Linked DNA regions of Glaciimonas sp. CA11.2. The protein of the gene in region 1 interacts with the protein of each later gene in a pairwise test. Links are inferred from orthologs where the notes say so. Each region holds a gene or a part of one and is shown on either strand. Other genes may lie near its edges.

Region 1 (6,494 bases):
CGTCATATTGCGTCACGTGCGAGCCATGGGAATTACCGCGGTCTGCCAGATGCTGTGCGGAGTATTCTGTCAGGAGATGGCGTATCGGTGCACCATGATATTTCAATATTTCGTTATCTAGTTTTCTGTTCACTGTAATCACCGGCTCAACCTGCAGCGGGTCTCCGACAAGGAGGGCACGTTTTGAGCGCCAAATTGCACCAAGCGCATTAGATGGCACTGCTTGACCGGCCTCATCAATGAGAAGAAGCCCTATTGCACCTTCTCCAAGATTGCCAAAACAACGAGGAAACGACGCGAATGTACTAGAAACGACAGGCACTGCCAAAAAAAATGTTGCCCAGAAGTGCGGTGCCATCGTCGGCAGCAACTCTTGAACATGCGGCTGCCGCTCAAGCATGCCGAGTGCAAGTTGGAAATTTATATCAAACGCCTCTCCCGCATGCTTCATAAACGATTTATGCAAATGCATCGCTGCAACGAAAACCGCGGCACGCGCCTCTTGATAGAGAGTGTTATTGCGGGGCAGACTCGTTTGTTGAACGTCTATTGGTAAGGATTTAAAACCCGTATGGTCATGCGCGGCCACACCCAGGGTTTCCACGAGCGATGCAGTGGATTTTTCAATACGCGTCACCTCCTTCGCGGATGCCGCAACAGCGAGTCGTGCATCAGAGAGGATTCGCTCCAATTTTGCTGCACGCTCCTCAATTTCAAGGCAATTTCTTCTTAAGCCTGCGGCGGCCTGCCAAAGAGTGTTGGACGCATCCGAAAGCACAATCTGTCGTGTGCGAAATTTTCGGTATTCTTCTCGGGCAAATAGCCATTTTAAGATTTGGCGCAAAACTGGCCATTCTTGATGGAGTATTGTGCGCGCATCAAGGGTAGATTTTGCCTGCGTTTCTATGTCAGAGAGCCTTCGTTTTAAACCCTCTCGCTCTTTCACCACCGGCGTTAAGTTATCGAGCGCCTGCCTTAAGCGCTCCTCTGAATCAGAGAATGATTTTACTGCGACATTCAATCGGGATAAGTTAAGTTCGTATTCACACATTTTGGCTTGTGTGGCCCGCACGTTATCCATCGCGGTCCGAAATTGTGTACGCGCTTGCTCCCAATTCAGATCATTTGAAGGCTCAGCGTCGAGAGCCCCTGACAATCCTCCCTTTTCACTCAACCGCCTCAACTTTTCAGCAACGAGATTGCAGTTTGCCCTCTTTCCGAGAGGTACTGATATCAATCCCCAGCATTTCATCAGGTCTTGCTCTATAGAGATTTGCTCTTCGAGATTTTTATCTTCCGCGCTGCTGATAACATCCCCGTAGGCAGAGGACATTTTATTACTTTTCTTTCGCTTATTCGCTTCGTCATTGACAATCGATTCGGCAATAGCGCCGAAATAATTAAACGGGGTGCCGTTTATGGTGAGTGACGTTGAAGAGACCTTTTTGATGTTAGGCAGATCACGCGTAATGTTTTCGACCGCATTGTTATTTGCGCTAGCAACTACGATACCAAAATCTAATAATCGTTGATCCACCAAGTAACAGCCGTCACCCACAGGTAACTTACTCGTTTCAGGATATTCGACGCGCTGCTCATTGCGAGAAAATGCCTCTGCTGGATTGGCAAAAGACGCTAGAACTTCTGCGCGGTCAATAATACGGGCAGCGATAACATCCATTAACAGCGTTGTCTTTCCCGTACCTGGTGGACCATTTACCGAAAAAATTCCTCCATCTTTCATTTCATGCAGCGCAGTGTTGACCGCAACCTGCTGCATCATGAACAGCGGGAACTCAGACGGCCAGCGCCCCAAAGGAAATTTCTCTGCGGACAAGAGGCGATTCGCTATGTCCAGTTGACTCACATCAATCTTTTGCGCCATAGGCCGCTCATCTTGCAAATATCTCTTTATTTGCTGTGATTCTGAACCTCTTTCCCCGAGGTTCAGAATCCGCTGAATATCCTCAAGATAGAACGAATTAATTGGGTCCATTTCAGTCGGTGGCGAGATGGTCCTACCATTCTCATTAAGCAGAGGGATCGTGTGGACGTATATTTGAGACGAAGCCATTAGCGCTCGCGGGCTCCAATCTAACTCTTCAATCAGAATTTCAATAATTTCCTCGAACCAGTACCCGTCGACGACACTGTCGTGGTCTCGTGATAGAAGGTTCTCAATCTTTGTCTTGAGCAAAAAAGAGATTGCTTCGTAATCGTATCTTTTTTGATTCTTTCGTTCGGCAAACGCGATGGCATATGCAGCCAATTGCAAACTTGAAACAACCGGACCGCCAGCGCCGGTCATTTCGATGGCACAAAGGAATGTGTTCCCGTATACGTTACGCTTTTGATTTCCTGAGTAATTTTCGGCATCCTCTGCGCCGGCATACAGCTTTAATAGTTCCTTCTCCAATATTTTTTTATCGACCACTCCAAAATAAACAAAATATTTAAACTCCTCTTGGCGTGTGTCATAGGGCGGCACCTGCCACGGTAGCAGCTCAGCGTATTGTTTCTTAAAGGCGCGTCGTCGTCGCTTAACATTTTCTTTGGGGATATCCGGATACATTAGGGCTTCGACGTCAAACCAGTAACGGAGTGTTTTGATATATTCGGAGGTCATATTTTTTGTGTGCGCAAGAAAATGAAAACACTGCTTTCTTGTCAGCAACTCATTAAAAAGGGAGTGAAGGATTCAGCAAGAAAAATTCGTGATACTTACAGATGACGAATCAGTCATGCGAACGAAATGCCCAATTTTCATTGGACGTATGTAACTATCGTCGTTCAACTGCGGCAGTCGGAATCTCTGGATAGACAATAGGATCGCCAGAACCATTTTGGTTAATAATCGGCCCAACCACATTCCGGCCAAACCAAGCACTAACACCCGTCCCAACGACACCGCCAACGACCGGTCCAAACGCAGAGCCAATTCCCGCACCGCCAATAGCGCCAGCAACGGGATTTAACCCAAACGGATCACTACACGAAACCGGATTTCCACCCACATACCCATACGTATTAATCCCGCCCTCCAACCCAATCGGGTCGCTCTGCAAATACCGTCCCCACTGCGGATCATAATCCCGATAGTAATTATAAAAGTGGTCCGTCTCCCGATCTGCTGGGTGTCGCCTGTACGCTGGCGACTGTGCCGCCGAGACCGGCAAGAGTTATCAATACGACGACGGTGAAAAATTTCCAGCCGTGATATCGGCAGCGTGTTAGTGCTTTAATAATAATGCCGAAATTTGCTGCACTGCTTGCTTCTGTAAATGATCCTCATCCCACTCAACAGATTGCCCCATACATCCCACCTCCCAAATATTGCATTTGAAATTTCGTGCTAAATAATAGGCGGGGTTGTTGCGCTATGGATGGCGTTGAACTATTGAGTTAGGGGAATTACTTACTCAAGGAATGTTCAGCATCACGCCTATCCGATACGATAATCGCGGGGATTTGATACTTTTTTGGAGCGAAAAGGCAGTTCATTACTCACACCTTTCTAGATTAACTTGCGACATTTATCATGTATGGTCGTCGAAGAAAAAATGTAAGAATTAAAAAACCCGCTAAATCAGTGACTTAGCGGGTCTTGTTTTACAAATTCAGTTAGTAGGGTCTCAAAATGGAATATCGTCATCCATATCCGAGAAGTTCGGTGCCGGACGCGAAGCAGGTGCTTGTGCCGGACGGGATGCGGGCGCTTGGGCCGGGCGTGAAGGAGCGTTACCGGATGGTGCATTATTGTATGACGATCCGCCGCCGCTTTGACGTGGTGCATCGCCGCCATCGTAACCGCCGTCATCCATTGAGGCGCCGCCCTGACCTTGGCGACTACCTAGCATCTGCATGGAATCCGCGATGATTTCGGTTGTGTAACGCTCTACGCCTTCTTTATCTTGCCATTTGCGGGTTTGCAGACGGCCTTCGATGTAGATTTGCGAGCCCTTTTTCAGGTATTGCCCGGCGATTTCAGCCAGTTTGCGATAGAAAGTAATACGATGCCATTCGGTCAATTCTTTCTTTTCGCCACTATTTTTGTCTTTCCAGCTTTCCGTAGTCGCCACGGCGATGTTGGTCACCGCTTCGCCATTCGGCATGTAGCGGGTTTCCGGATCGCGGCCTAGATTACCGACGATGATGACTTTATTGACCGACGCCATATATTTCTCCTAAATCTTGATTAACTATAATTTAATGTGTAACCGCGGTGGCTGGCTTACCACGACGCGGTAAATTTATCATTCCGGAAGCGATTATAAGCCAACACAGGGTTGAAATTCCACCCAAAATGAATACGGAGGGCGTGCCAAAGTGTTGTTTAAGTAAACCGCCTATGGCACCGCCGCAAAAGAGGCCGAGCGCCTGAAGTGTGTTGTAGACGCCCAGCGCCGCTCCTTTGGCTCCGGGCGGCGCGATACGCGAGACCAGCGACGGCTGGCTGGCTTCGAGCACATTGAACGCAATAAAGAATGCCAGCAATAAACCAACCAATAACGGCCAATGCACGGTTGCTTGGGAGAATGCCAGCCACATGCCGATCTGCACTGCCAACAGCATAGCGATAGCGGCAACGAATACTTGCTTCATCTTGCCTTGCTTTTCGCCAACAAAGACGGGCGGCAGCATCAATGCGAAAGAGATCAACACAACCGGCAAATAAATCTTCCAGTGTTGCGTAACTGGCAAGTCTGCGTATTGCACCAAGGCGGATGGCATCACGACGAACATCGCCATTTGCGTCAGATGCAGAGAGAACACGCCAACATTTAGCCGCATCAGCTCGCCATTGCGCAGAATTTCCGACCAGGAGACTTGCTTAACTTTTATCAATGGCGCGTCAGGCACACCGAAAATGATCATGGCAATGGCTGCGAGCGACAATATCCCGGTGATAGCAAAAATACCGCCCATTCCCACCCATTCATACAACAACGGCGAAGCGACCATCGACAAGGCGAAGGTCAGACCAATCGAGCCGCCAACCATGGCCATGGCTTTGGTGCGATGCTCTTCGCGCGTGGAGTCGGCAATGAAGGCCGTGATGGCGGCTGATATCGCGCCCGCGCCCTGCACTGCGCGTCCAATGATGATCCAATAGATATTGGGTGCAGCAGCGGCTATGAAGGATCCAATTGCAAACAGGATCAAGCCGATGATGATGATTTTTTTACGACCATATTTGTCGGACGCTGCACCAAACGGAATTTGTCCGAACGATTGCGCCAATCCGTAAATCCCCATAGCAAGACCAACCAGCGTTGCACTTTGACCGCCCGGGAGGCCTTTGGCGTACACCGAGAACACTGGCAAAATCAAAAACAAACCCAACATACGTAAAGCAAAAATCGACGCGAGAGATGCACTCGATCGAATTTCAGCGCTATTCATGCGTTGACTATCGTCAGGAGAGCCTGGATCTGATTCTGCCCTTGGGGCAATGGCGGGTGTAGATAACGAGCTAGTCATGTGGAGTTTTGTCATGCCTTGCTAGCAAGGCGAGTAAATGGGGGTAATTGAGGGCGTTGGCGACATTGCATTCGTCTGTGCAATCTTCATCCAAGGACTAAAGTATAGCGGCGTATATGACGACGATGTTCGAAACCCGTTATGATATCAGGTTGACCCTTTTCCGTTGATTGCTTGGCAGTTAATAAACAAATCTGGCAAGGCGCTTAAAGAATCTACTGGCTTATGGCTGATCCCACGCATGTTTCGGCTGGTACGAGATGTGATTGCCAGAGATGCTTAGGTATTATTTTAATGCTAGTTAGACGCCGGGCTCGACGGTAACGAAGCGGTAATTCAGAACAAGTAAGCTGCAACTCCAACATAAACTATCGCCGTAAATATTTACGCAGAAAGCTGTTAATGGAAGAAATTCGCATCCGGGGTGCACGTACGCACAACCTCAAAAACATCAATCTGGACTTGCCTCGTAATAAACTGATTGTCATTACCGGTTTATCTGGTTCTGGCAAGTCGTCGCTGGCTTTCGATACGCTGTATGCGGAAGGTCAGCGTCGTTACGTCGAATCACTGTCTTCCTATGCGCGCCAGTTTTTGCAGTTGATGGAAAAACCGGATGTCGATTTGATCGAAGGTCTTTCTCCTGCCATTTCTATTGAGCAAAAAGCGACTTCGCACAATCCGCGTTCAACGGTCGGTACCGTCACTGAAATTCACGATTATTTGCGTCTGCTGTACGCACGGGTTGGCACGCCCTATTGCCCTGATCATCCTGAGAAACCGTTAGCTGCGCAATCTGTGTCGCAAATGGTTGACGCGGTGCTGGCAATGCCGGATGAGACCAAGCTGATGATTTTGGCGCCAGTGGTGGCGAATCGAAAAGGCGAACATGTCGATCTGTTTGAAAACATGCAAGCGCAAGGTTTTGTTCGATTCCGGATTCAAAGCGGTACTAACAAGGCAAAGATTTATGAAGTCGATGATTTGCCGAAGCTGAAAAAAACCGAGAAGCA
Region 2 (6,572 bases), 420 kb from region 1 along the record:
GGCGGGACGCTATTTGCCTGAATACCGCGCAACGCGCGCGCGCGCAGGGTCTTTTCTGGGCCTGGCAAAGAATCCCGACTATGCCACCGAGGTCACGATGCAGCCGCTGGATCGGTTTCCTCTCGATGCTGCGATTCTATTTTCCGATATTTTGACAGTGCCGGACGCAATGGGTTTGGGATTGTTCTTTGCCGATGGCGAAGGGCCAAAGTTCGAACGTCCGTTACGGGATGAAAAAGCGGTGATGGCATTGTCTGCTCCCGAGATGGGCAGTCTTGACTACGTTTTCAACGCTGTGACGCAAATTCGGACGGAATTGGACGGCAAGGTTCCACTTATCGGTTTCTCTGGCAGTCCGTGGACGCTGGCGTGTTATATGGTTGAGGGCGGCGGTTCGGATGATTTCCGCACGGTTAAAACGATGTTGTACAACCGCCCTGATCTGATGCACCACATTCTCGCGATCAACGCTGCTGCTGTGGCAACCTATCTGAACGCCCAAATTGACGCCGGTGCGCAGGCTGTGATGATTTTTGATACATGGGGTGGCGCGCTTGCAGATGGTGCATACCAGTCGTTTTCATTAAATTACATGCGTCAGGTGATGAGTCAGTTAAAGCGGGAAAAAGATGGTGTGCCTATTCCTGCAATCGTCTTTACCAAAGGCGGCGGCTTGTGGCTTGAGCAGATCGCGGATATCGGGGCTGATGCGGTCGGACTGGACTGGACCGTCAATTTGGCCGAGGCGCGCGCTCGCGTAGGACATAAAGTAGCGCTACAAGGCAATCTTGATCCGGTGGTCCTGTTCTCGAATCCTGAACAGATTCGCGCTGAGGTGGGTCGTTTGTTATCGGTTTATGGACCGCCTTCTGCTGGGCATGGACATGTATTCAATCTCGGTCATGGTATTTCCCAGTTCACACCGCCGGAATCAGTCGCCGTGATGGTCGAGGCGGTGCACGAGATGAGTCGTAAGATGCGCTGATAAGTAGCGTCAAGACAAGGGTGTGTGGGATTGAAAATTTCGAACGCCTTTTTTACGCGAACCAGTCATTCTTTCCTTGTACATTGTGAACGACTAAATTGCCCGATCAGGATATTGGTTTAGTGGCTAGCGATAGTCAGCGCTCTGGTTTGGTGCTGTTTTACGCTAGAAATATTTTTCCTTAACACAGATTTAGCGTCGAATTAGACTAGTTATGCACAATAATTATTTGTTGCATCGCAGAAATTTTGCGTATCAATATTTTTAATTTGCCGTATTTTTAAAATTGTAAGTCATTGAATTATAAGAAGTTTTTTTTGCAATTACTTTCGATTATTTGTGAGAACTGGCGCGGGATATGACGCTAGGACCTTTTTTAGAAGGGTTACCCACAAAGTTATCCACAGGCACTGCGTGACTAAAAAAAAGTGCTTATGAAACCAGTACTTAACGCGTTTCCTCATGTTTTGCATGAGGTAAGCACACAAGACCGAAAAGATATCTGGATGCGATGGTCGCGGTGTTAGCCATCAAGTTTTTTTGAGCTTGATATTGATATGCGCTATTCGTGCTTGCAATTTTATTCAGTTCGGTTCTTTTTTATTGCGAACATAGTGGACTTGTGCACAAATTATCGGTTGCGGTGGATGTTGGGAAAAAATATAAAAATATATTTTTTGTGAATCGAGGACTTTGTAAGTCATTGATTTTTAAGGTCATTTTTAGTGCACTCAGTTTGGGCAATTCATCGAGTCCCGCGTATATACTGCGTTTGCGGCTGTCAAGTGGATGTTATCCACAAAGTTATCCACAGAACCTGTGGATAGTTTTAAAAGCGCTTATGAAACCGGCAGTTAGCTTCTTTCCTCAGGATTCACATTAACTTCGTGAAACAATGCATTCTTCAGGTTGTCCTTGACACCCCCCTTGACAGCAGTTTTGACTATCGCTGGCAGTCAACGAGTGATGCAGACGCCCGCCCGCAGATAGGTCAACTTGTGCAACTCTCGTTCGGTCGACGTGAGGTGGTTGGGATGATCGTTGGCAGCAGCGCGCATAGTGAGGTTCCAGCCGCGAAATTAAAGGATGTGCAAGCCGTACGATATCAGTTGCCGGCGCTGTCGCCTCATTGGTTGGCTTTATGTCAATTTGCGGCCGATTATTATCAGCGTCCATTGGGAGAGGTGGCGTTGCCGGGTTTGCCGAAAAATTTGCGCGCTTTAACCACAGTTGCGCTTGACCGCGGCTTAAAGAAACTACATCAGGTCAGCGTTGCGCACGATGCTACGCCAATCGATGTTCCGCCGTTGAACCCAGCGCAACAACGCGCCGCCGACGCAATTGCCAGTGCTACCGGCTTTGCGCCAACATTGTTGTATGGCGTTACCGGCAGTGGCAAAACCGAGGTGTATTTGCAGGCGGCAGAAAAAATATTGTCGCATGGTAATGGTGAGAACAATCCTGCCCAAATTTTAATCCTGGTTCCTGAAATCAATTTGACGCCGCAATTAGAGGGCAATATCCGTGCGCGATTTCCTGGTGTCATGGTCGCAACATTGCATAGCGGACTGGCTGAAGGCGAGCGCATGCGACACTGGCTCGCTGCTCATTTAGGGCAAGCCCGCATCATTCTCGGGACCCGACTTGCGGTGCTGGCGTCGTTGCCGCATTTACGCCTGATCGTTATTGATGAGGAGCATGATCCATCCTATAAACAGCAGGAAGGCTTGCGTTACTCGGCTCGCGATCTGGCTGTCTGGCGTGCACACCAGTTAAAAATTCCTATCGTTCTAGGCTCGGCGACACCCTCGCTGGAAACCTGGCATCACGCGCAGTCAGGGCGCTATCGAAAACTTGAATTACGTGAACGCGCAGTGAAGAATGCTGTTTTGCCGGCTGTGAAACTGGTGAATATGGAGCACGACAAACCGATTGAGGGTCTGACCTCTACGTTGATCAGCGCTTTAAAGCTGCGCTTGCAACGTGGTGAGCAATCGCTGTTATTCCTCAACCGACGTGGTTACGCACCGGTGATTGCCTGTGATGCTTGCGGCTGGGTCAGCAACTGCACGCGCTGCACTGCGTATATGGTGTTGCACAAGCCTGAACATCGACTACGCTGCCATCATTGCAGCCTCGAGTTGCGCATCCCCAAGTCTTGCCCGACCTGTGGCAATGTTGATTTGCAACCATTGGGGCGCGGGACGCAACGTCTGGAAGAGGGTTTGCAGGCGATGTTTCCGGAAGCGCGGGTTTTGCGGATTGATGCTGATTCAACGCGTCGCAAAGGCAGCGCTCAAAGCGCCTTCGATAGCGTGCATCGGGGCGAGGTCGATATTTTGATCGGTACGCAAATGGTCGCTAAAGGGCATGATTTCAAAAATCTGACCCTTGTCGGAATTTTGAATCCTGACACGGCCTTGTTCTCCCATGATTATCGCGCCAGTGAGCGCTTGTTTGCCCAGCTAATGCAGGTTGCCGGTCGCGCCGGTAGGGCAGCACAAAAAGAGGGTGGCAGCGTCAGTGAGGTGTTGATTCAGACGCGTTATCCGCAGCATCCTTTGTATTCGGCAGTGATCGCGCATGATTATGATCACTTTGCCAGCTCTCTTTTGGCTGAGCGGCAACAAGCGCATTTGCCGCCGTATATTTATCAAGCGCTATTACGCGCTGAGGCAAAGGAGCTTGAAACAGCGATAGCGTTTTTGCAAGAGGCCGCAACCTGCCTGGAGCATGGCGGTATTACGATGAATGATCCGATCCCCATGACGATGACGCGTGTTGCTAATGTGGATCGGGCGCAGCTCTTGATTGAATGCCCTTCAAGACCGGGCTTACAAGCTTTTCTTACTGATTGGATGGCTGTCTTGCGGACCATCAAGACGCGCGCCAAATGGTCGCTGGAAGTCGATCCGGTGGACATCTAACGAGTATAAATGATGTCGTATTAATATCAAAATGCAGTGTTCAATCGACTCTTCAATTTACTTGAGCACCGGTTATCCGTTCGTTTCGCATCCAACCTATCCCAATTTTCCGCCGGATTAAATGCGTAAGCGATACTGAATGTACCTTGCTTCATCCCGCCACCGTCTCGTTTTGGTATGAAATGTTGTCAAAGTAGGCCGGAAATTTCTTAAAATTGCCCGCTTAAGCATCATTATCAGAATTGTTACCCTCATTTTGGGAAAGTTCTCATATCTCGGAGGCGCATCTATAGCTAACCTTAGTTCCTAGGAAATCAATATTAAAACGGATAGTCACAAAATTATCCATTTGATATTTATTTGGAAAATCGAAGCGATCTTTGATTTTCAATGTTTGATTTTAAGGAGAAAGCATGCGAAAGATCCGACTGCGACAACAACAGATAATTTTAGCCGACGATCATCCCGTCATTATTGCCGGCGTGCGTGGCTATATTGATCGCTGTGCAGATCTTTCGGTGGCCGCAATTGCTAATTCGACTGATCAGTTACTGGCGCGATTAAAGGATACTGAATGCGATATTTTAATCACCGACATCTCAATGCCGATGCGCCGTATGAGTGATGGTTTGACACTACTTTCCTACATTAAGCGGCATCATCCGCAGATATGTTTAATCGTTCTTACGATGAATATGATGCCAGCCGTGTTGTATCAAATTATAAAAAGCGGCGCTGACGCTGTATTGCATATGAATGATGAAATTTCATCTATCCGGGATGCAATCGAGGGGACCGCGAATAGCACGCGCTATATCGGTAAATCAGTGCGCGAGATTTTGCGTGGTGGTCCGGTTGGGCAAATGCCAACAAAGCGCGAAACGGAAGTATTAAGAATGTATGCCGATGGCCATACAATGCAGGAGATAGCGCTACGCTTGAACAAAAGTGTGAAAACCATTGCCTTACAAAAAACCTCTGCGATGCGAAAAGTTGGTCTGCGTAATGACGTGGAACTGGGACGCTATTCAAGTGGCGGGATAACCCCTGACAACTTCATTTAATGTATTGCTAACCGACGATTTTTTATGGATGCGGTATGAATTTTGGTTGTCTATAAGTTAAGTTAGGCAAGTTCGTGTCAGCTTAAAAAATTCCTGTGCCGGAGGCTTGATCACTGATTGCGACTGTAGATAAGCAAGCGGATAAGTAAGCGATAAAGTGGGCAACTAATTAAGCAACTAGGTGGGCGACGCGTAAATTGGCTCTCACCCTCGCTGAAATCGCTATACTTGGTTAACACCGTCCAATCGTCGTATCGAGCAGCCAGGAAATCAGAATTAAATGAATAGTATCAAGCAAGATTCCGCATCGAATAGTCAATCACAGTCGCAGTCCAAGCATGAGATTCGACCTGGTCAATCCATTGAACTGTTAAAAGAGTTGCACATCTTGACCCGCGACGGCAAGTTGAATCAGGATAGTCGTCGCAAACTCAAGCAGGTGTATCACCTCTATCAGTTTATCGAGCCTTTATTGCAAGAAATCCAACGTGAGCATGCGAGTGTTCAACTGGTGGATCATGGCGCCGGTAAGTCCTATCTTGGATTTATTTTGTATGACTTATTTTTTAAGACGTTGAAGGACGGCTCGCATATTTACGGCATTGAGACGCGTGAAGAGCTCGTTATAAAATCGCAAGAATTAGCACGCAAATTGGCATTTCCTGGAATGTCGTTCCTTAACTTGTCCGTGGCTGACTCAACCGAGTCGGGATTGCTCCCCGAGCGCGTTGACGTGGTGACCGCATTACACGCATGTAATACTGCGACAGATGATGCAATACAGTTCGGCTTAAAAAAGAAGGCCCGCTTCATGGTGCTTGTGCCTTGTTGCCAGGCCGAAGTGGCCGCGGTATTGAAGAAAAATAAGGGCAAATCTCTCGGCAAGGAAGCGCTTACAGAAATTTGGCGGCATCCATTACACACACGTGAATTTGGAAGCCAGGTGACGAACGTTTTACGGTGTCTTCAACTGGAAGCGCATGGATACCAGGTCAACGTGACAGAGCTTGTCGGTTGGGAGCATTCCATGAAAAATGAATTAATTATCGCGACTTACAAAGATTTACCGCGTGCTCGACCCATACAACGGTTGCAAGAAGTGTTGCAGACTCTCGGGTTGGAAGAAATGCAGGAACGATTTTTTACACTGCCTGTCGGACAAGTTGAAAGCTAACTTTGTTGTAGAGTGACGGGGAATCGTCGAAAGTAATGTATTGGATAAAAGATATTTTATTTTAATCTCGACAATCCCGACGCTCACTAGTATTAGGTTTCATAACCTAGGAACGTAATAGCTTTATCGAATCGCTGTACAGTTTTTTTGGAAAAGTGGCGTTCCCATCGCGCCATTTATTTAAGGAGAGTGAAATGTCGAAAACTAGTGGTTCACATGCAGTCAATGAGTTTACAAAGGCTCCGCCGACCGAAGAGGGATTGACCGAGACCGTACAAAAAATTAATGCCGGGGCCGACGAGTTCGGACTTTTAAGTCATCCCGGACGCGTAGCCCTGGTGCAGAAGGTTACCGAGCAATGGGAGCAGGATTTTGTTGCTGGCTTTCACATTTCAGATGATCTTTCAAAAGCTGGCAAGGAA
Region 3 (6,404 bases), 940 kb from region 1 along the record:
AGCTGATCTACGAAATGCCGATGGCTGAAATTGTTTTGGACTTTTTTGATCGCCTAAAATCCACTTCGCGCGGTTATGCGTCAATGGATTATGAGTTCAAAGAATATCGTTCAGCCGATGTGGTCAAAGTCGACATGCTGATTAATAGTGAAAAAGTCGATGCTTTAGCGATTATTGTGCATCGCTCTAACAGTAATCATCGTGGGCGTGCAGTTGCTGCCAAGATGCGTGAACTGATTCCACGTCAAATGTTTGATGTCGCGATTCAGGCCGCAATTGGTGTGAATATTATTTCCCGTGAAAACGTCAAAGCGCTTCGTAAAAACGTGTTGGCAAAGTGTTACGGCGGCGACATTAGTCGTAAGCGCAAATTGCTAGAGAAGCAAAAGGCAGGTAAGAAACGCATGAAGCAGGTCGGTTCGGTGGAAATTCCACAAGAAGCGTTCCTCGCAATTTTACAAGTGGATGACAAATGACATTGCAATCAATTTTAGGAAATTTCGCGTTAATTCTGTTTGTGCTGATGGTGGTAACAGGAATTATCTGGTTCTTGGACCGATTTTATTTACGCGCGCAACGTCGCGCTAAAGCCGATGCGGCGCTGGCAGCATTTGATGCGCGGAATGTCAAATTACGTGCAGAAGGCATCAAATTAGAAAGTAGTGGTCGCGCCGAACTGGAAGCTAACCTATTGCGTCAGCCAACCTGGGTCGAATATTCCGGCAGTTTTTTCCCCGTCATTGCCATGGTATTTTTCTTGCGCTCCTTTCTTTATGAGCCGTTTAAAATTCCATCGAGTTCAATGGTCCCTACTTTGTTAGTGGGTGACTTGATTCTAGTGAATAAATTTACTTACGGTATTCGGCTACCCATCCTCAACAAAAAAATCATTGACGTAAGTACCCCTCAACGCGGTGATGTGATGGTGTTCAAATATCCGAAGGATTTGTCATTGGATTACATCAAACGCGTAGTTGGCGTTCCTGGTGATAAAATAGTGTATAAAAACAAGCGCTTAACCATTAATGGCACCGCGCTTACCTATACCGCACTACCAGACTATTTAAATGAAGATAGCTTAAATTATTCCAAGCAATTTGCAGAAAATCTGTCGAATGTTGATCATAAAATTGCCGTTGTGGAACAAGCCCCGCCGATCAATTTAAGTGGTGTTCAGGATTTTCCGTATAAAGAAAACTGTTCTTATAATCAAGATGGCTTCGCATGTACTGTTCCTTCTGGGCAGTATTTCATGATGGGCGATAATCGTGATAACAGCGAAGATAGTCGTTATTGGGGTTTTGTCCCAGATCAAAATATTGTTGGTAAGGCATTTTTGGTGTGGATGAATCTAGGTAATCTGAAGCGTATTGGTACTTTTTTTGATTAAATTCTTTGACGCAATAACGTATCAGGAGCGATGAATGACAAGAAATTCAAGGAATGCCTGGAGGCAGCAACGGGGTATTACGTTGTTTGGCTTAATTGTCTGGTTAGCAATTCTTGGATTTATTGTCGTCCTTTCTGCAAAAGTTATTCCTACTATTATTGAATATACATCGATTAAAAAAGCAGTTGCAACTGTTAAATCAAGCGGCGGTACTGTAAAAGAAATTCGCGACGCATTTGATCGTCAAACCGAAGTGGGCTATATCGATGCAATCCACGGTAAAGATCTGGACATTACCAAAAATGGCGAGGATATTGAAATTAACTTCGCGTATAGAAAAATAATTTCGATCGTTGCACCGGTCAGCTTGTTAATTGACTATTCTGGAACAACCGCTAGTTCGTCTAGCAAAAAAACCATCGATTGATGGAGTAAGTCGTAGACCAAATGGACGTTATATTATTGCAAAATCGGCTTGGCCACACATTTAAGGATGCTACGTTGTTGCAGCAGGCCTTGACGCACCGCAGTCATAGCACCTTGCATAACGAGCGGCTAGAGTTTTTAGGCGATTCGATATTGAATTGCGTTGTCGCATCGTTGTTGTTTGACCGCTATACCAAAATTGATGAAGGTGACTTGTCCAGGGTGCGTGCTAATTTGGTAAAGCAGCAATCGTTATATGAAATTGCACAACGCCTGGAGTTGTCTCAATTTTTGCGATTGGGTGAAGGCGAACTCAAGTCTGGTGGTTTTCGCCGTCCTTCCATTCTTGCAGATACGTTGGAGGCGTTGTTTGGCGCGATTTTCCTTGATGCTGGTTTCGATGTCGCGCGCGATGCAATACGGGCCTTGTATATTCCTATTTTAGATACCGTCGATCCAAAGACGTTGGGTAAAGATGCTAAAACGTTATTGCAAGAATATCTGCAAGGAAAGAAAATTGCTTTACCGCAATATAATGTAGTGGCGACGCATGGAGCTGCGCATAATCAAGAATTCGAAATTGAATGTCTCGTTCCAAAATTAGAAATTCAAGTATTTGGCACCGGAGGAAGTCGTCGCGCAGGTGAGCAAGCGGCTGCAAAATTAGCTTTGGAAGCAGTGCAACAAGCTTTTATAAAAACACCGGGTGCGACGCGAAAAAGTAAGCCTAGAACCTCCCAATTGAAACTTGCTGGGATTGCTACCATTCAGCCTGATGCGCCCGGTAAGGAAGTGGCACTGTCAAAGCCAGTATCAATAAAGGATGTTGTTAAAAGCGAGGCTGTAAAACATCCTGTTAAGGCGGCGGCGCTTCCTGCCAATTTGACACCAGTTATCGTCGCAGACGTTTCTGTAGTATCGAAAGCGCAACCAGCGCAAACGGGCGCGGCAACAACGACCTCAACTACGACGGCAACAGTCGGTACTAAAGTTACCGTTGCTGCGCGTCGTTAATGGCTTTAAAAATAGCTCTAAATACCTTACCACTTACCGCGAGTAAATCGACAACCGCATGACAGAATCCGTATCCCAGGCACCCGCATCCGACTTTCGTTGCGGCTACATCGCTATAGTAGGTCGTCCCAATGTTGGTAAATCGACGTTGATGAATGAACTTATCGGTGCCAAAGTGAGTATCACTTCGCGCAAAGCGCAGACCACCAGACACCGCATTACCGGCATCCAAACTTTGCCCGATACGCAATTTGTCTATGTGGACACGCCTGGTTTCCAGACCCGTCACTCAAATGCATTGAATAAAACGCTGAATCGCACTGTCACGACGACGTTGACGGCTTCAGATGTCATCTTGTTTGTGATTGAGGCTGGTACTTTTGGACCAGCCGACCAGCAAGTGCTTGAGCTCTTACCCGCTAGCGTGCCTTGCATATTGGTAATTAATAAGTCAGACCGCGTTAAAGACAAAGCTGTGTTGTTGCCATTCGCCCAGAAAATTGCGGCGTTACGGGATTTTGCCGCGGTTGTGCCTGTGTCTGCCAAACTGCGGTTTCAGTTGGAAAACTTGCAAGCGGAGACGCGTAAATATCTCCCGCTTAACCCGCCGGTGTTTGGCGAAGATGACATTACCGATCGTAGCGAAAAATTTTTAGCCGCTGAAATCGTGCGCGAAAAGTTATTCCGTTTTGTTGGCGATGAGTTGCCTTACACCAGTACTGTTCTTATCGAAAAGTTTGAGGTGGAAGGTAATTTGCGACGTGTATTTGCCGCGATTCTGGTTGAGCGTAATACGCATAAATCGATGGTAATCGGTCAAAAGGGCGCGCGTTTGAAAGATATCTCGACACAATCCCGTCTGGATATGGAGCGCCTTTTCGGTGGTCCGGTTTATCTGGAAATTTGGGTAAAAGTAAAATCCGGCTGGGCCGATAACGAAGCCGGATTGCGCGCCTACGGTTACGAGTAAGACGTCGGTATGAGTGCCACCAGTGTTGATGCGGCTATAGAGGCAATTACTGTCCACGCGGAACAATTGTCTACCGTGGTGGCGGACTCTACACTTGTTGCTGTTGTCGAGAACGCGTCCTCTGGTTTGGCAAATAGTGCAACCACAATAGCCGCAACAACCGAATCTGCACCTTCTCCTGGATTGATTGCCAACTCACCGTCAATTCAACATTCAACTCCCCCTAATGGCGGAAAATCATCCGCCGCCGCCGCGGTCGCAACTAAGCGCGTTACTCGTCCCTCTGCAGAGTCGCGGATTGCGGGGCAACCTGGCTTTGTTCTGCATAGTTATCCGCATCGCGAAACCAGTCTGATACTGGATGTATTTACGCGCGATTATGGACGGATTGCTTTGGTAGCCAAAGGTGCGAAGCGTCCGCTGTCGAAACTGCGTGGTGTGCTGCAAACGTTCCAACCTCTTTCTCTCAGCTGGAGCGGCAAATCCGAAATCCGTACATTAACCGCTGCCGAATGGGTTGGCGGGATGTTGCCATTGGAAAAGTCAGCGCTATTATGTGGTTTTTATCTTAATGAACTTCTGGTAAAGCTGTTGGCGCGGGACGACGCCCATCCAACTTTGTTTAATCATTACGTCGTCACGCTAAACAAGTTGGCGCATCAGGAGCCAGCACCGATCGTCTTGCGGCAGTTTGAACGCGCATTATTGAAAGAAACCGGGGTTTCCGGGGATTTTACGATCTGTACCGGTAGTCGGCAGCGTGTCGAGTCCGATCTCCTGTATGTGGTCGATCCGGAGCGCGGACCTAGGGTGGCGCGGCTATCCGATAGCTGGCCATCAGTTAGCGGTAAAACATTGCTGGATATGGCGCGCGAGGATTACAGTGATATCAACACGCAGGCGCAGAGCAAAGTATTAATGCGATTTTTGCTGGCCTATCATTTGGGGGGCGCACCGTTAAATACGCGCCAGATTTTGATTGATTTGATGCAATTGTAAGACAACAAGAAAATGCGAATGAAAAATTTCCCATGGTCCACTTTGGCTGCTGGCTTCATCACCGTATTGGTCGGCATTACCAGCTCGGCAGCTATCGTGTTTCAGGCCGCCGCGTCTGCCGGTGCGACACCCGCTGAGATTAGCTCATGGATGCTAGCGCTTGGATTGGGAATGGGCGTCACATGCATCGGTTTGTCATTGCGCTACAAGACGCCAGTCGTTACCGCGTGGTCAACGCCAGGCGCAGCGCTGTTGATCACCAGCCTTGCTGGCGTACCGATGTCGGCGGCGATTGGGGCATTTTTATTTTCAGCAGCACTTTGCATCATATGCGGCGTGACAGGTTGGTTCGAGCGGGCAATGGGTAAAATTCCATTATCGATAGCCGCAGCGATGCTGGCCGGTATTCTGGTGCGCTTCGGCATGGATGTTTTTGTTGCTATGAAGCTGCAATTTTGGTTGGTTTTCGCCATGTTTATTGCTTATCTGTTGTGCAAGCGCTGGATTCCACGTTATGCCATCATCCTCGTACTGGGAGTTGGCATAGCGATTGCGGCGAAACAGGGCTTATTGCATTTCGAGAATTTTCATATCGCCTTCGCCCAACCGGTATTTACGATGCCGACCTTTTCGTGGGCAACGGCGATAGGTATAGGGATTCCTTTATTTGTCGTCAATATGGCATCACAGAACGCACCAGGCGTCGCGGTGCTGCGCGCTTCGGGTTACGATGTGCCGATTTCTCCACTCATTACGTGGACTGGAATAACCAATTTTCTGCTCGCGCCATTTGGTTGTTTTTCACTGAATCTGGCCGCCATTACGGCAGCAATCTGTACTGGCAAAGAAGCGCATGAAGATCCACAAAAACGGTATTGGGCTGGTGTTTTCGCAGGGATATTTTATTTGCTGGTGGGAGTATTTGGCGCAACAGTGGGGGCATTATTCGCTGCGTTTCCAAAAGAACTGATACTGGCAATTGCGGGGCTGGCGCTACTTGGAACTATCGCGAATGGCCTTAAGGTAGCGATGTCGAATGACAGTCAGCGTGAGGCTGCATTAATTACTTTTCTAGTTACCGCATCCGGTGTTTCATTTGCGGGTATTGGTTCCGCGTTCTGGGGGCTACTGGCCGGGGCGCTTGCTTTATTTTTGCTGACTTCGCGCGCTCGGGTTGCTCCGCAAACTTCGGACGCTGCCGCTGTTGTCACCACCGTTGTGGAGCCACCATCGCTATCTGTCCGACCTTCATCTTCTACGGTGCAGACCTCTTTGCGTCAAAACTCATGACAGAGCGGTTAGGTCGGTGTACTTTTGAATTATGCTTTAATTCTACTGTCTATTTATTTACCGACCATCTCTGCCCAATATATCTACCCACTAATTCCATCTGCTACCCCATAAACTGATGAGCTATCTTAATCCCACCCCAACGGTCATTGACCTCGGCATTAATATCGACCATGTCGCAACATTACGTAATGCGCGTGGCACAACCTATCCGGACCCACTACGGGCCGCCTTGGAGGCGGAAGAAGCTGGGGCGGATGCAATCACATTGCATCTCAGGGAAGATCGTCGTCACATTAAGGACGCAGACGTCGA

What was found.
Region 2: the proteins of ssb (region 1) and RGU75_RS07560 interact in binary tests that used the Escherichia coli proteins (3 or more experiments, as listed by UniProt). The link is inferred for Glaciimonas sp. CA11.2 from one-to-one orthologs.
Region 3: the proteins of ssb (region 1) and recO interact in binary tests that used the Escherichia coli proteins (3 or more experiments, as listed by UniProt). The link is inferred for Glaciimonas sp. CA11.2 from one-to-one orthologs.

Annotation. Positions count from the first base shown.
Region 1 is NZ_JAVIWL010000001.1:1,337,698-1,344,191, forward strand. What follows is about bases 2,405-5,304. They hold ssb (single-stranded DNA-binding protein), read right to left. Parts: upstream 4,176-5,304; coding sequence 3,633-4,175; downstream 2,405-3,632. Other genes in these bases: RGU75_RS05700 (DEAD/DEAH box helicase), read right to left, coding at 2,405-2,626; RGU75_RS05705 (RHS repeat-associated core domain-containing protein), read right to left, coding at 2,781-3,176; RGU75_RS05715 (MFS transporter), read right to left, coding at 4,207-5,304. In the rest of the region: more of RGU75_RS05700, read right to left, coding at 1-2,404; more of RGU75_RS05715, read right to left, coding at 5,305-5,403; excinuclease ABC subunit UvrA, read left to right, coding at 5,884-6,494. UniProt on the Escherichia coli protein: Plays an important role in DNA replication, recombination and repair. Binds to ssDNA and to an array of partner proteins to recruit them to their sites of action during DNA metabolism. Acts as a sliding platform that migrates on DNA via reptation.
Region 2 is NZ_JAVIWL010000001.1:1,761,070-1,767,641, forward strand. What follows is about bases 1,415-4,392. They hold RGU75_RS07560 (primosomal protein N'), read left to right. Parts: upstream 1,415-1,872; coding sequence 1,873-3,912; downstream 3,913-4,392. Other genes in these bases: RGU75_RS07565 (response regulator), read left to right, coding at 4,326-4,392. Also shown: hemE (uroporphyrinogen decarboxylase), read left to right, coding at 1-985; more of RGU75_RS07565, read left to right, coding at 4,393-4,976; RGU75_RS07570 (SAM-dependent methyltransferase), read left to right, coding at 5,257-6,150; RGU75_RS07575 (hypothetical protein), read left to right, coding at 6,345-6,572.
Region 3 is NZ_JAVIWL010000001.1:397,707-404,110, reverse strand. The notes cover bases 2,995-5,804. They hold recO (DNA repair protein RecO), read left to right. Parts: upstream 2,995-3,809; coding sequence 3,810-4,799; downstream 4,800-5,804. Other genes in these bases: RGU75_RS01680 (benzoate/H(+) symporter BenE family transporter), read left to right, coding at 4,818-5,804; era (GTPase Era), read left to right, coding at 2,995-3,800. Also shown: lepA (translation elongation factor 4), read left to right, coding at 1-476; lepB (signal peptidase I), read left to right, coding at 473-1,390; RGU75_RS01700 (DUF4845 domain-containing protein), read left to right, coding at 1,425-1,817; rnc (ribonuclease III), read left to right, coding at 1,838-2,830; more of era, read left to right, coding at 2,889-2,994; more of RGU75_RS01680, read left to right, coding at 5,805-6,089; pdxJ (pyridoxine 5'-phosphate synthase), read left to right, coding at 6,208-6,404. UniProt on the Escherichia coli protein: Involved in DNA repair and RecF pathway recombination.